One region of the Nocardia sp. NBC_00881 genome, then DNA from elsewhere that is predicted to be linked to it. Evidence: riboswitches for the same ligand, from Rfam matches in the RefSeq annotation. Region 1 holds a riboswitch; the other holds the start of a gene.
The links. A riboswitch is a leader RNA that binds a small molecule or an ion and turns the genes downstream of it on or off. The one in region 1 is predicted to bind cobalamin.

Region 1 (7,331 bases):
GCGCGAAGTCGACGAGCAGGCCGTACCAGGACTCCACCCGCACGTTGACCAGGTGCGCGGTCGACTCCCGCAGCATCTGCATGCGCTCCTCGACGCTGAACATGCCCTGCTTGTTCTTGTTGATCATGACGGTGATGACGACCTCGTCGAACTGGGCGGCGGCCCGATTGAAGACGTCGAGGTGTCCGTAGGTCACGGGGTCGAAAGACCCGGGGCACATTGCTCCTGCCATGGCCCGACGCTAGCAGGACCGCGGCGGTGCCGCAGCGGTGGCCGGACCCGTTGCAGCGGACGGCTCGAACTGCGCGAGATCGATGCGGGTCTCGCCGTACCGGCGCGACTTGGCCGGGATGAAGCCTGCGGGCCAGTCGATTTCGGGTGAACGCACCGACCTCTCCAGCACGACGAGGGCGCCGGGACGCAGCCAACCGCGCTCGGCCAGCGCGTGCAAGTCAGCCAGCACCGCCGCGTTCTCCACCGCGTAGGGCGGATCGGAGAAGACCAGGTCGAAGGCGCCCGCCCCGCCCGTTTCCAGCGCGCTCGCCACCGCCGCGACCCGCAGCTGCGCACCGGGCAGTCCGAGGTCGGCGATATTCCCGCGCACGACGGCGGCCGCCTTGCGGTCGGACTCGACGAGCAGCGCGTGCTCGGCGCCGCGCGAGAGCGCCTCCAAGCCGAGCGCACCGGAGCCCGCGTACAGGTCGAGCACACGCGCGCCCGCGAAATCCAACCGGGCATCCAAGGCGCTGAACAGCGCCTCCCGCACCCGGTCGGAGGTCGGACGGGTGCCGGAGGGCGGTACCCGAAGGCGGCGCCCGCCTGCCGCCCCGGCGACGATCCGCGTCATTCGGCGGAAGACTCGCGCACGGCCAGCTCGATGAGTAGGTCGCCGCCCTCGACCTGCTGTACGGGACCGATCGCGACGCGACCGACGACACCCGAGCGGGGTGCGGTGATGGCGGCTTCCATTTTCATGGCTTCGATGGTGCCGATAGTGTCACCTGCGGCGACCGGATCGCCTTCGGAGACAGCAAGGGTCACGACTCCGGCGAAGGGAGCGGCGATGTGGCCCGCGTTGGCCTTGTCGGCTTTCTCCGCGGCCGGGATGTCGCTGGCGATGGACCGGTCCCGCACGGCGACCGGACGCAGCTGCCCGTTCAGGATGCACATCACGGTGCGCATGCCGCGCTCGTCCGGCTCCGAGATGGCCTCCAGGCCGATGAGCAGGGTGACTCCCTTTTCCAACTGCACCCGATGTTCCTCGCCGCGGCGCAAACCGTAGAGGAACTGGTTCGCCGACAGCCCGGAGGTGTCACCGTACTTCTCCCGGTGCGCGAGGAATTCGGCCGTGGGCGCCGGGAAGAGCAGCCGGTTCAGCGTCCCGCGCCGTTCCTCCGAGGTACCAGCGAGCCCCGCCTCGTCCTCGGGCGTCAGCGCGGTCTCTGGTTTCGCCGATCCGCGCCCGGCCAGCGCCTTGCTACGGAACGGCTCGGGCCAGCCGCCCGCAGGTGTGCCGAGTTCGCCACGCAGGAAACCGATGACGGAATCGGGGATGTCGTAGCGACCCGGGTCGGTGGCGAAGTTCTCGATGTCGACACCGGTACCGACCAGCGCCAGCGCCAAGTCGCCGACGACCTTGGAAGACGGTGTGACCTTCACCAGACGGCCCAGAAGCCGGTCCGCCGCAGCGTATTTCGCCTCCACCTCCTCGAATCGGTCGCCGAGGCCGAGGGCGATGGCCTGCTGGCGCAGATTCGACAGCTGGCCGCCCGGGATCTCGTGGGTATACACCCGGCCGGTGGGCGCGGGCAGCCCGGATTCGAAGGGCGCGTACACCTTTCGCAGTGCTTCCCAGTACGGCTCCAGATCGCAGACGTTCTGCAGATTCAGGCCGGTGTCGTACGCACTGTGCGCCGCGGCCGCAACGATCGCGGACAGCGCGGGTTGGCTGGTGGTTCCGGCCATCGCGGCGCTGGCGCCGTCCACCGCGTCGGCGCCGGCTTGCCACGCAGCCAGGTAGGTGGCCAGCTGACCACCGGGAGTGTCGTGGGTGTGCACATGCACCGGCAGATCGAAATTGCTGCGCAGAGCGGTGACGAGTGTGGTGGCGGCCGGGGCGCGCAACAGGCCGGCCATGTCCTTGATGGCGAGCACATGCGCGCCCGCGTCGACGATCTGTTCGGCAAGTTTGAGGTAGTAGTCGAGCGTGTAGAGCGTCTCCTGTGGGTTTGCCAGGTCGCCGGTGTAGCTCATCGCGACTTCGGCGACGGCCGTCCCGGTTTCGCGCACCGCGTCGATCGCCGGCCGCATCTGGTCGACGTTGTTGAGGGCGTCGAAGATGCGGAAGATATCGATACCGGTGCCGGTTGCTTCCTGGACGAACGCGCGGGTCACCTGCCGCGGGTACGGCGTGTAACCGACGGTATTGCGGCCACGCAGCAGCATCTGCAGGCAGATGTTCGGCACCGCCTCGCGCAGTGCGGCCAACCGCTCCCACGGGTCCTCGTAGAGGAACCGCAGCGCCACGTCGTAGGTCGCGCCGCCCCATGCCTCGATGGACAGCAGCTCCGGCGTGAGCCGCGCGACGTGACCGGCCACGCCGAGCAGGCCGTTGGTGCGGACCCGGGTTGCCAGCAGCGACTGGTGCGCGTCGCGGAAGGTGGTGTCGGTGACGCCGACCGCCTTCTGCTCACGCAGCGCCTGCGCGAAACTGTCGGGCCCGAGCCGCAGCAGCCGCTGCCGGGAACCGTCCGGCGGCGGCACGCTCAGATCGATCGGTGGCAGCTTGTCGTGCGGGTACACCGTGGTCGGCCGCTCGCCGTGCGGCTTGTTCACGGTGATGTCGGCCAGGTAGGTGAGGATCTTGGTGCCACGGTCGGCGGAGCCGCGCAGGGTGAGCAGCTGCGGACGCTCGTCGATGAACGAGGTGGTGACCCGCCCACCCTTGAAGTCGGGATCGTCGAGTACCGCGAGCAAAAACGGGATATTGGTGGACACGCCGCGGATGCGGAACTCGGCAAGCGCGCGACGGGCCCGCGCCACCGCTGCGCCGAAGTCGCGGCCGCGGCAGGTGAGTTTGACCAGCATCGAGTCGAAGTAGGCGCCGATCTCCGCGCCCAGGTTCGCACCGCCGTCGAGCCGGATGCCCGCGCCGCCTGGCGTCCGGTAGGCGGTGATGCGCCCGGTGTCGGGGCGGAATCCGTTGGCCGGGTCCTCGGTGGTGATCCGGCACTGCAGCGCGGCGCCGCGGATCGTGACCGAGTCCTGGCTCAGGCCCAGTTGCTCGAGTGTCTCACCCGCCGCGATCCGCAGCTGCGACTGCACCAGGTCGACGTCGGTGATCTCCTCGGTCACCGTGTGCTCGACCTGGATTCGCGGGTTCATCTCGATGAAGACGTGGTTGCCGCGCTCGTCGAGCAGGAATTCGACGGTGCCCGCACAGCTGTAGCCGATCTGTCGCGCGAAGGCCACCGCGTCGGCGCAGATACGTGCGCGCAGTGCGGGATCCAGGTTCGGGGCGGGCGCGAGTTCGATCACCTTCTGGTGGCGGCGCTGCACCGAGCAATCCCGCTCGAACAGGTGCATCACGTTGCCGTGCTGGTCGGCCAGGATCTGCACTTCGATGTGGCGCGGGTTCACCACCGCCTGTTCCAGAAACACGGTGGGATCACCGAACGCCGACTCGGCCTCGCGCGAGGCCGCCTCGATCGATTCGCGCAGGTGCGTGGCATCGGCGACCCGCCGCATGCCACGACCGCCGCCGCCCGCGACGGCCTTGACGAAGATCGGGTACTCGAGCTGCCGGGACGCGGCGACCAGCTCATCCACGTCCGCCGACGGTGCGCTGGAGCGCAGCACCGGCAGACCGGCCGCCTTGGCGGCTTCGATCGCGCGCGCCTTGTGACCCGCGAGTTCGAGCACCTCGGCGGAGGGGCCGATGAAGGTGATGCCCTCGCGGGCGCAGGCTGCCGCCAGGTCCGGGTTCTCCGAAAGGAAGCCGTACCCCGGGTAGACCGCGTCCGCACCCGCCGACTTGGCCGCCTCGATGATCGCGTCGATGGAAAGGTAGGCCCGCACCGGGTGGCCCGCCTCGCCGATCTGATACGACTCCGCCGCCTTCAGCCGGTGAACCGAATTGCGGTCCTCGTAGGGGAACACGGCCACCGTCCCGATGCCGAGTTCGTAAGCCGCGCGGAAGGCCCGGATGGCGATCTCGCCACGGTTTGCAACCAAGACTTTCGAGAACATTGGCTTAAGGTACCCGGCACCGCCCATCGCACCGACACGGAAGTCCCTTTCGCAGGACTCTTCGCAACGACGGCTGGCATCGTTGCGAAGTCGCGTTCACCAGGGCGACACGTTCCCAGCCCGAAACTGATCACTTACCGACTCCCGCGACTGGCGACCGAAACTTTTCCGGCTCCGCCCTGAACAGCCGGAAACCTGCTCTACGCAGCGCCTGCACAGGGAACACCTGATTTCGATCGGCGGGGATCCACGTGGGTTTCCGAGCCGGTCGAGCAGCCGCGACGCCGCCCGTCCTATGCTGGGAGTGCAGCTGGTTCACCGGCGCACGACGAGACGGAGCCCCGACGTCGCGCAATGGGTCGAGCCCACTCGTGCGGAGACGCCACGGGGGGCGAGAGGGAACCCGGTGGGAATCCGGGACTGTCCCGCAGCGGTATGCAGGAACGACCGCCGTCACCAGGCACTGAGTTCACCGAGCCGGAAGGTTCCGCGACTTGGGAAGCGACGGCCAGTAGGTCGGCCATCAGGCGAGACCCGGCACCGGCCGGGACCGCCCGGCCGGTGCCCGCGAGTCCGAAGACCTGCCAGCCGTGCCGGGTACGCCGTACCCGGCGGCCACCGCCTCGTGGATTTGGGCGTGCGGACCACCAGCGCGGACGTGTCGGGCTCCCTCAGCCGGGTACATCTCCGGCATGTCACTGGTTCTCCGGCTACCCGTATGGCGATGGCTTTTCGACCTCAGCAATGGAGAAACATCGTGACTGTTTCACATCAGAAGCCGTTCACCGCGACGGTTCTCGGGCTACCTCGGGTGGGGCCGCGGCGCGAGCTCAAGCGGGCGACCGAAGCCTACTGGGCGGGCAGGATCGGCGCCGAGGAGTTGCACGCCGTCGCGCGCGACCTCCGGCACGCCCAGCTCACCGAATTGCTGGCCGCCGGCCTCGACTCGATCCCGATCGGCACCTTCTCCTACTACGACCAGATGCTCGATACAGCTGTCCTGCTCGGCGCGTTGCCACCTCGGGTCGCCGAGATCACCGATCCCCTGGATCGATACTTCGCCGCCGCGCGCGGCACCGACACGGTCGAGCCACTGGAGATGACCAAGTGGTTCGACACCAACTACCACTATCTGGTGCCGGAAATCGGCCCGGAAACCCAGTTCTCGCTGCACCCCGAGAAGCTGCTGGAGGAACTGCGGGAGGCGCTCGCGCTGGGCGTGCCCGCGCGACCGGTGGTGATCGGCCCGGTCACCTTCTCGAGGCTGGCGAAAGCGACGGGCAGTGCGCCACTGGCTCGGCTGATCGAGCTGCTTCCGCTGTATCGCGAGCTGCTGCGGCGGCTGGCCACCGCGGGTGCGGAGTGGGTGCAAATCGACGAACCGGCGCTTGTTACCGATCTCACCGCGGACGAGATCGCTCTGGTGCGCGTCACCTACGAGGATCTGTCCGCCGCGACCGATCGTCCCGCGATCCTCGTCGCGACCTATTTCGGGCACCCTGATGCCGCGCTCACCGTACTGGCGGACACCGATATCGAGGGTGTCGCGATCGACTTCACCTCCGGCACCGAGGTTTCGGAGGTGGCTGCGGTGCCTGCTCTGGCGCGCAAGCTGGTGGTGGCGGGTGTCGTGGACGGTCGCAATGTATGGCGCACCGATCTCGACCACGGCCTGGCGACCCTCGGAACTTTGCTGGGTTCCGCAGCGCACGTGGCTGTTTCGAGCTCGTGCTCGCTGCTGCACGTGCCGTACACGCTGGCCACGGAGACGCGGCTGGACGAGCGGCTGCGGTCGTGGCTGGCCTTCGGCGCGGAGAAGGTGGCGGAGGTGCGTCTGCTCGCGACCGGGCTGAGCGAGGGCGCCGAGGCGATCGGCGCCGAATTGACGACGACTCGTTCGGCGCTCGAATCTCGGCGGTCGGATCCCCGGCTGAACGATCCGCGGGTGCGGGCCCGGCTGGCCGCGCTCGGACCGGACGCCGTCCGGCGCGCGCCCGCCGAGCAGCGGCGCGAACTGCAGCGGGATCGTTTGCGGCTGCCCGCACTACCGACCACGACGATTGGTTCGTACCCGCAGACCTCCGCGATCCGGTTGGCGCGGGCCGCGCTGCGCAAGGGCGAGATCGACCAAGCCGAGTACGTGCGCCGGATGCGCGCCGAGATCGCGGATGTCGTCGCGCTACAAGAGAGGCTCGGGCTGGATGTACTGGTGCATGGTGAACCGGAGCGCAACGACATGGTGCAGTACTTCGCCGAGCAACTCGACGGGTTCGTGGCCACCGAACAGGGCTGGGTGCAGTCCTATGGCACCCGCTGTGTGCGCCCGCCGATCCTGTTCGGCGACGTGACGCGGCGGGAGCCGATGACCGTCGAGTGGATCGGTTACGCGCAGTCGCTCACCGACAAGCCGGTCAAGGGCATGCTGACCGGTCCGGTGACCATCCTCGCGTGGTCGTTCGTGCGCGACGACCAGCCGCTGGGCAATTCCGCGCGGCAGGTGGCGCTGGCCATCCGGGACGAGACGGTGGATCTGCAGAGGGCGGGCATCCGGATCGTCCAGGTCGACGAACCGGCGCTGCGCGAACTGCTTCCGCTGCGCAGAGCTGATCAGCCCGCGTACCTGGAGTGGTCGGTGCAGGCGTTTCGGCTCGCGACCTCCGGTGTGTCGGATGCCACGCAGATACACACCCACCTGTGCTATTCCGAGTTCGGCGAGGTGATCGAGGCGATCGCCGGACTGGACGCCGACGTCACGTCGATCGAGGCGGCACGCTCGCACATGGAGGTGCTCGACGACCTCAACGCCGCGGGCTTCGACCTCGGCGTCGGACCGGGTGTGTACGACATCCACTCACCGCGGGTGCCCAGCGTGGAGGAGATCACGACGTCGCTGCGCGCCGCACTGAAAGCGGTTCCCGGCGAACGACTCTGGGTGAATCCGGACTGCGGGTTGAAGACCCGAGGGCCCGCCGAAGTGGAGGCCTCGCTGCGCAATATGGTCGCCGCCGCGGCTGCCGTGCGCTGAGCGTGTCCGGCTGATCGAATCGGCGCCCCTTCGGATTTCCGAGGGGGCGCCGGTACGC
Region 2 (7,331 bases), 1.2 Mb from region 1:
TCGAGCAGGTGTCGGACGCCTCCGGTTCGGGCCGATCGCCGAGTGGGCTTCGGGCGCTGCCGCACCACGGCAGACTCTTATTCGAAGCGATAGCCCTCGTTGGTCGCCACGACATCGGTGACCGTTCCGCGGGGGCGGCCGCAGCGGCGGTCACAGCCGGACCAGTGCTGACGTCCGGCCACCGAGACCTCCGCCGGTGCCAGGAGTGGAGCATCCAGAATGCCTTGTCGCGGAGCCGGTTTCGCCTCCGCATGCGCGGTTCCCCGTTCGGCTCGTTCAGCTGGCGCAAGCACACGGCCTGCTGCGACCGCCGCCGTCGCATCGGCCCGGACATCGGTGTGCGACTTCGCGCAACCGGGCCGTCCCGCGCATGCGCTGACCAGTAGCCAGGGGGAATCGGCGTCGAAGATCAGGCCCATCGGCGCGAGCACGCGCACCACCTGTTCGGCGGCCCATTCCTCCAGGTCGGTGACGACCAGGCTGCGCCACGGCGTGACGAAGACCGTTCGTTCGACGGCGGCGAGGAATTCGGCGGTGCGGGCGGGCAGGGAGCCGAGGCGCACGCCGGCGCCGAGACCGACCAATCCGTCGTCCTGCTCCAGCCAACCGATCGGAATATCCTGGCCCGCAGCGAATTCGATTCGATCGGGCCTGGGTGAGAGACCCAGGAGATCGGCTAGGCGTTCAGCGCCGCGCTCGAGGTCGCGCAACCGCCACCGGCCTGGGTCGTCGCCGCGCAGCTCCAGGAAGCCGTGCGCGGCGGCGAGCATGACGTCGACCGCGTCGTCGGCGGTGATCCGGATGCCGCTGTCGCCTCCGGCCAGTAGCAGCGCGAAGTCGTCCGTGGCGACGGCATGCACACCGATGTCGGCGCCGAGTCCGCTGACATCGCCTCGACCGTCGTCGAGTGAGAACAGCACCCTGCCCGGCAGGTCGGCCAGACGCGGCGCGGCGAGCAGCCCGGCATCCAGTGCGGGTACCAGCGCGTGCACGTTCGTCAGTCCGCCGATCCGTCCGGACAGTGGAGAGGCAACGATATTGCGCACCCGCTCGTGGGTGCGGCTCGGCAGCAGACCCGCGCCGGCCAGCCGTTCCGTCAGTGCCGTGGCGTCGTATATCCGGCGCAGTTGGACGTTGCCGCGCGCGGTGAGCTCGATATTCCCGTCCCCGAGGTCGCGCGCAGCCTCGGCGAGCACCTGCCACTGCGCGGGCTCCACCCGCCCGCCGGGCACCCGAATCCGCGCCAGCGGCCCGTCGGCCGCCTCGTGCAGCCGCAGCACGCCGGGACAGGAATCAGCAACATGTCGCGCCATAGCCTCCTCAGCCTACGGACACCGCCAGGCGGAGGGCCCGCGCCGGCCCGGTGTATCCGCTGGCTCACCGCGACAGGGATGCCACCCGATGTGGAGTGGATCGTCGGCGGCGGGCGTCCGGTTCAGCGGTGTGTGGTCGTTTAGGGTGGGCGGATGTCTGAAATCGCTACGGTGGCGGACCGGCTCGATATCGTTGAGGTGATCACAAAGTTGTTCGTGTACACCGACCAGCGTCGGTGGGAGGGGTTGCTGGGGGAGGTTTTCACGTCCACGGTGGATTTCGACGGCGGGTTCGGCGGGCCGGTCGGGGATCGGGCCGCGGCCGACATCGTCGAGGACTGGCGGACTGGGCTCGCCGAGCTGGACGAGGTGCACCACCAGTCCGGTAATCACCTGATCGATCTTCGGGGTGACGTCGCGATCGCGCACGCCGACGCGATCGCTGTCCACGTGAAGAACTCGGCGGCCAACGGCAAGACCCGCACGTTTGTCGGCAGCTATTCGCTGGGCACCGTGCGCACCGCGGATGGATGGCGGATCGACCGGTTCCACTATTATCTGAAGGTCGTCGACGGGAACGGCGACTTGACCTAGTCGGATAGTGGACAACTTTTCGGCCACCCGCGCCGCGGAGCCTTGCCGCCGTCCCCGAGCAGGACACACGGGAAAGCCGGACTCGGGCGGCGGGTAGCATTTGCTTGCTCGGCGGACGACGAGGAAACCGGTGGAAATCCGGTGCGGTCGCGCCACTGTGAAAGCCAGACCCTCTCCGGCGAGCAGCGAACCCCCGATGGGCGCGTCACCCGAGGAAGGCTGCCACCCGTGTTTTTGTTGCTGTCCACATCCGACACCGATCTGCTGAGTGCCCGCGCCAGCGGCGCCGACTACCGGTGGGGCAACCCTGCTCGCCTGCTGGTCGACGATCTGCCCGGCCTGCTCGACGGCGTCGATCTGGTGATCGTGCGCATCCTCGGTGGCAAGCGGGCGTGGGAGGAGGGGCTGGCTGCACTGCGTGCCAGCGGCGTTCCGATGGTGGCGCTCGGCGGCGAGATCGCTCCGGACGCCGAGCTGATGGAGTGCTCGACCGTGCCGGGCGGTGTCGCGGCGGGCTCGCACAACTACCTCGCCGCCGGCGGCCCGGGCAACCTGCGTCAGCTGCACAACTTCCTGTCCGACACTGTGCTGCTCACCGGGCACGGCTTCGAGCCGCCGGTCCAGCTGCCCAGCTGGGGTGAACTGGACCGTGCCGCGGCGCCGGTCGACGGGCCCACGGTCGCGGTGATCTATTACCGCGCACAGCATCTCGCGGGCAACACCGCCTATATCGACGCCCTGTGCACCGCGCTCGAAAACGCGGGAACGCGCCCGCTGCCGCTATACTGCGCGTCGCTGCGTACTGCTGAGCCGGAACTCCTCGCCACCCTGCGGCAGGCCGACGCCCTGGTGGTCACAGTGCTGGCCGCGGGAGGAAGCAAACCCGCCACCGCCTCCGCCGGCGGCGAGGACGAGGCGTGGGACGTCGGCGCGCTCGCCGATCTGGATGTGCCCATCCTGCAGGGACTCTGTCTGACCAGCGGCCGCGCCCAGTGGGAGGCGAGCGACGACGGCCTGTCGCCACTGGACGTCGCCACACAGGTCGCCGTGCCGGAGTTCGACGGCCGGATCATCACGGTCCCGTTCTCGTTCAAAGAGTTCGATGCCGACGGCCTGTCGACCTACGTTCCCGACCCCGAACGTGCGGCTCGCGTCGCGGGTATCGCGACGCGCTACGCCCGCCTGCGCTACATTCCCGCCGCACGCAAGCGCGTCGCCGTCATGATGTCGGCCTACCCGACCAAGCATGCCCGCATCGGCAATGCCGTCGGCTTGGACACCCCGGCGAGCGCGATCCGGCTGCTCACTGAAATGCGTGCCGCCGGATACGATCTCGGCGATTCCGGCGAGGTCCCAGGCCTGGACGAACGCGACGGAGACACCCTCATCCACGCCCTCATCGCGGCGGGCGGACAGGATCCGGACTGGCTGACCTCCGAACAGCTGGAGGGCAATCCGATCCGCATCGGCGCGGCCACCTATGCCGCATGGTTCGACACGCTGCCCGAGGATCTGCGTGAAGCCGTCGTCGAGGCGTGGGGCCCGCCGCCGGGCGCGCTCTACGTCGACCGCTCGTCCGACCCGAATGGCGAGATCGTGATCGCGGCACTGCGTTTCGGCAACGTCGTGCTGATGGTGCAGCCGCCGCGCGGCTTCGGCGCGAATCCGGTCGCCATCTACCACGACCCCGACCTGCCGCCGAGCCACCACTACTTGGCCGCCTACCGCTGGCTCAGCGCGCCCGAGGGCTTCGCCGCCGACGCGATGGTGCACCTCGGCAAGCACGGAAATCTGGAATGGCTGCCCGGCAAAACGCTCGGCATGTCCGCCTCCTGCGGCACCGACGCCGCGCTCGGCGACCTGCCGCTGATCTACCCGTTCCTGGTGAACGACCCCGGCGAAGGCACCCAGGCCAAGCGGCGCGCACACGCCACGCTGGTCGACCATTTGATCCCGCCGATGGCCCGGGCCGAAAGCTACGGCGACATCGCGCGTCTGGAACAGCTGCTCGACGAGCACGCCAACATCTCCGCCCTCGACCCGGCCAAGCTCCCGGCCATCCGCCAGCAGATCTGGACGTTGATGCGCTCCGCCGAGATGGACCACGATCTAGGGCTCACCGAGCGCCCGGACGAGGAGTCCTTCGACGACATGCTGCTGCACGTCGACGGCTGGCTGTGCGAGATCAAGGATGTGCAGATCCGCGATGGTTTGCACGTGCTCGGCCAGGCGCCTGCTGGGGATGCCGAACTCGACCTGGTGCTGGCAATGCTGCGTGCCCGTCAACTCTGGGGCGGCGAGCGTTCGGTGCCCGGCCTACGTGAAGCGCTCGGCCTCGACGAGTCCGGAACCGAGGCGCGTGAGCGCGTCGACGCCGTTGAAGGCCGGGCCCGGGAACTGGTTTCGGCATTGCAGGCCGCGAACTGGTCGCCGGACGCCGTCGACGGCATTACCGACAATGCGGAGGTCCGCCGGGTGCTGCGATTCGCGGCTACCGAGGTGGTGCCGCGCCTGCGTCGGACCGGCGCGGAAATCGAGCGGGTGCTGCACGCGCTCGACGGCGGGTTCATCCCGGCGGGCCCGAGCGGTTCTCCGCTGCGCGGCCTGATCAATGTGCTGCCGACCGGGCGCAATTTCTACTCGGTCGACCCGAAGGCTGTGCCGTCGCGCCTGGCCTGGGAAACCGGTCAGGCTATGGCGGAATCGCTGCTGGACCGGTACAAAGCCGACCATGGCGTGTACCCCCGGTCGGTGGGTTTGTCGGTGTGGGGCACCTCCGCCATGCGCACCTCCGGCGACGATATCGCCGAAGTCCTTGCGCTGCTGGGTGTCCGACCGGTATGGGACGAGGCGAGCCGCCGGGTCACCACACTCGAGGTGATCCCGCTTGCGGAACTTGGCCGCCCCCGGGTCGATGTCACCGTGCGCATCAGCGGCTTCTTCCGCGACGCCTTCCCGCATGTGCTCGCCCTGCTGGACGACGCGGTCCGCCTGGTCGCCGACCTGAATGAGCCGGCCGAGTCGAATTACGTGCGCGCGCACGCCGAGGCCGACCTCGCCGAGCACGGCGACCGGCGCCGCGCGACCACCCGTCTCTTCGGCTCCAAGCCTGGCACCTACGGTGCCGGGCTGCTCCAGCTGATCGATTCGAAGAGCTGGCGCACCGATGACGACCTCGCGCAGGTGTACACCACGTGGGGCGGCTACGCCTACGGCCGCGATCTCGACGGCGCGCCCGCCGCCGAGGACATGCGCGGCGCGTACCGGCGCATCGCGGTGGCCGCCAAGAACACCGACACCCGCGAGCACGACATCGCCGACTCCGACGACTATTTCCAGTTCCACGGTGGCATGGTCGCCACCGTTCGGGCGTTGACCGGCAGGAACCCCGAGGCCTACATCGGCGACAGCACCCGCCCCGACGCGGTGCGCACGCGGACCCTGTCGGAGGAGACCTCGCGAGTGTTCCGTGCCCGCGTGGTGAACCCGCGCTGGCTGGAGGCCATGCGCAGGCACGGTTACAAGGGCGCCTTCGAGATGGCGGCGACCGTCGACTACCTGTTCGGCTATGACGCCACCACCAATGTCGTCGCCGACTGGATGTACGAGAAGCTCTCGGAGAGTTATGTTTTCGACGACGTGAACCGCAAGTTCATGGAGCAGTCCAACCCGTGGGCGCTGCACGGTATCGCAGAGCGGCTGTTGGAGGCCGCCGAGCGCAAGCTCTGGGAGCACCCCGAACCGGCCACCCTCGATCGGCTGCGTCAGGTCTACCTGGAGACCGAAGGAGAATTGGAGTAGTCCGAAAAACAACCCCCCAGTTTTCGGGGAATGTCGAAATATATGATCTTGCAAGGCAATTCGATTATCCACAGCTCTCGACATCGTCATGTCGGGAGCGAATGATGAGTGATGTTTCATGGCCGTTTTCCGGGGAACGCCACACTCATATCGGCTGGATGATTGGAAAGTCTCATGAGAATAAGGAAATTGGTAGCGACCACGCTGCTGACCATTGCCGCCACCGGAGTCACCGCGGCCACCGCCCACGGTCAGGCCGAGGTGTCCGAGCAGGTGATCAGCGGTGTCGACCACGGTGTCGCCTACACGGCGGCCGTCGCACCCGACCGGTCGAGCGCGACAGTCACGCTGGCCTCCGGCACGTTCGGCTTGACGCCGGATGCGGAGGTGGCGGTGCTCGCGCCGGACGGCGCGGTGGTCGCGACGGTGCCGACCACCGTGCAGAGCGTGGCCGGTCAGCAGGTCAGGGTGGTGCCGGAAGTCGACGCGGCCGCGACCACGCTGACGTTGACGCCGGTTGGCGCCGCCGTGCCGGAACCGGGTGCGCCACAGTTCATCGGTGACGCGGGCACCACCGTGGCAGGTGTGTTGATCGGCTGCGCCGTCGGCGCGTTGATCGGTCTCCTCTTCTTCATCGTCGGGTTCGTGCCCGGCTGTGTGATCGGTGGCATCATCGGCGGTGTCGCGGGGGCGAACCAGTAGTAGGGCGCTGCGACGGCGAATCGGCCGTGGTCGGTACTTATTTCCGAGCGCGGCCGGTTCTCTGTGCCGCTGGATTGTGCCGTGCGCCCGGTCCGGTCGCGCTACAGCTGCAATAGCGAGAGCCGCACCAACGCGGAGGTCTTCCGCGATCATGACAGCGATCGCGGAAGTATTGCTTCCGCGATCGGCAGCCGTATCGGAGCGCTCGCAGGTGCTAGCGGGTCTGTGTCATGCACGGCTCGACCGCGAAGTCGAGCCCGAAGTTGTTCAAGGTCACCGGCAGCGGAGCGCTCGGGTCCGGCTGTGGCGTGGACCGCAGTCGGAATTCGGCGGCGGTCAGCAAGTGCGCGAGCAGCGTGCTCGTGACGAACAGGACGAGGTTGCGGCCAGGGCAGTCGGCTGGGCCCGCGCTGAACGGCACCAGTTGCGGATACTGTTCCGCGCGGCCGTCGAGCCAGATGTCCGGAACGAACTCGTCGGCGAACGGCAGCAGGTCGGGATCCCGATGGAAGGCCGGGACCGCGATCATCAGCGCGGCACCCGCCGGGATGGTGAAGCGCTCGTCGCCGTCGCGCCACTGCGTGTCGGTGGTGACGTCCCGCAGGATCGTCGGCGTGGTCGGCCACAGCCGCACCGACTCGAGCACACAGGCCCGCAGGTAGTTCCGCAGGTCCAGACGACCCGGATCGGCGGCGTCGGCCAACGCGCGGGCATGCTGCTGGGGGTGGGTGGTCAGCACCGCAAGCGCTCGGCTCAGCGCCATCCCCGCGGCATCGAACGCGAACAACCAATGCGGAATCTGCCCGACGGGGTCTGTGGCGCCCCCTGCCGGGAGAGCGGCCAGTGCCCCGGCCAGACTGTCGGGTTGGGCGGACTCGACATAGCGGTACAGGCGATTGGTGAACAGGTCGCGCTGCCTGC

Region 2: another riboswitch for cobalamin. It lies ahead of cobN (cobaltochelatase subunit CobN); the one in region 1 lies ahead of metE (5-methyltetrahydropteroyltriglutamate--homocysteine S-methyltransferase).

What each region holds. Positions count from the first base shown of each region.
Region 1 is NZ_CP108798.1:3,607,994-3,615,324, forward strand. Features, by position in the region: gene coaD (pantetheine-phosphate adenylyltransferase) at 1-232, opposite strand, end outside; gene rsmD (16S rRNA (guanine(966)-N(2))-methyltransferase RsmD) at 242-847, opposite strand; gene OH799_RS15030 (pyruvate carboxylase) at 844-4,248, opposite strand; cobalamin riboswitch at 4,643-4,831, shown strand; gene metE (5-methyltetrahydropteroyltriglutamate--homocysteine S-methyltransferase) at 4,973-7,273, shown strand.
Region 2 is NZ_CP108798.1:2,437,865-2,445,195, reverse strand. Features, by position in the region: gene cobG (precorrin-3B synthase) at 78-1,313, opposite strand; gene OH799_RS09395 (nuclear transport factor 2 family protein) at 1,467-1,907, shown strand; cobalamin riboswitch at 1,981-2,102, shown strand; gene cobN (cobaltochelatase subunit CobN) at 2,136-5,708, shown strand; gene OH799_RS09385 (hypothetical protein) at 5,883-6,410, shown strand; gene OH799_RS09380 (cytochrome P450) at 6,625-7,331, opposite strand, start outside.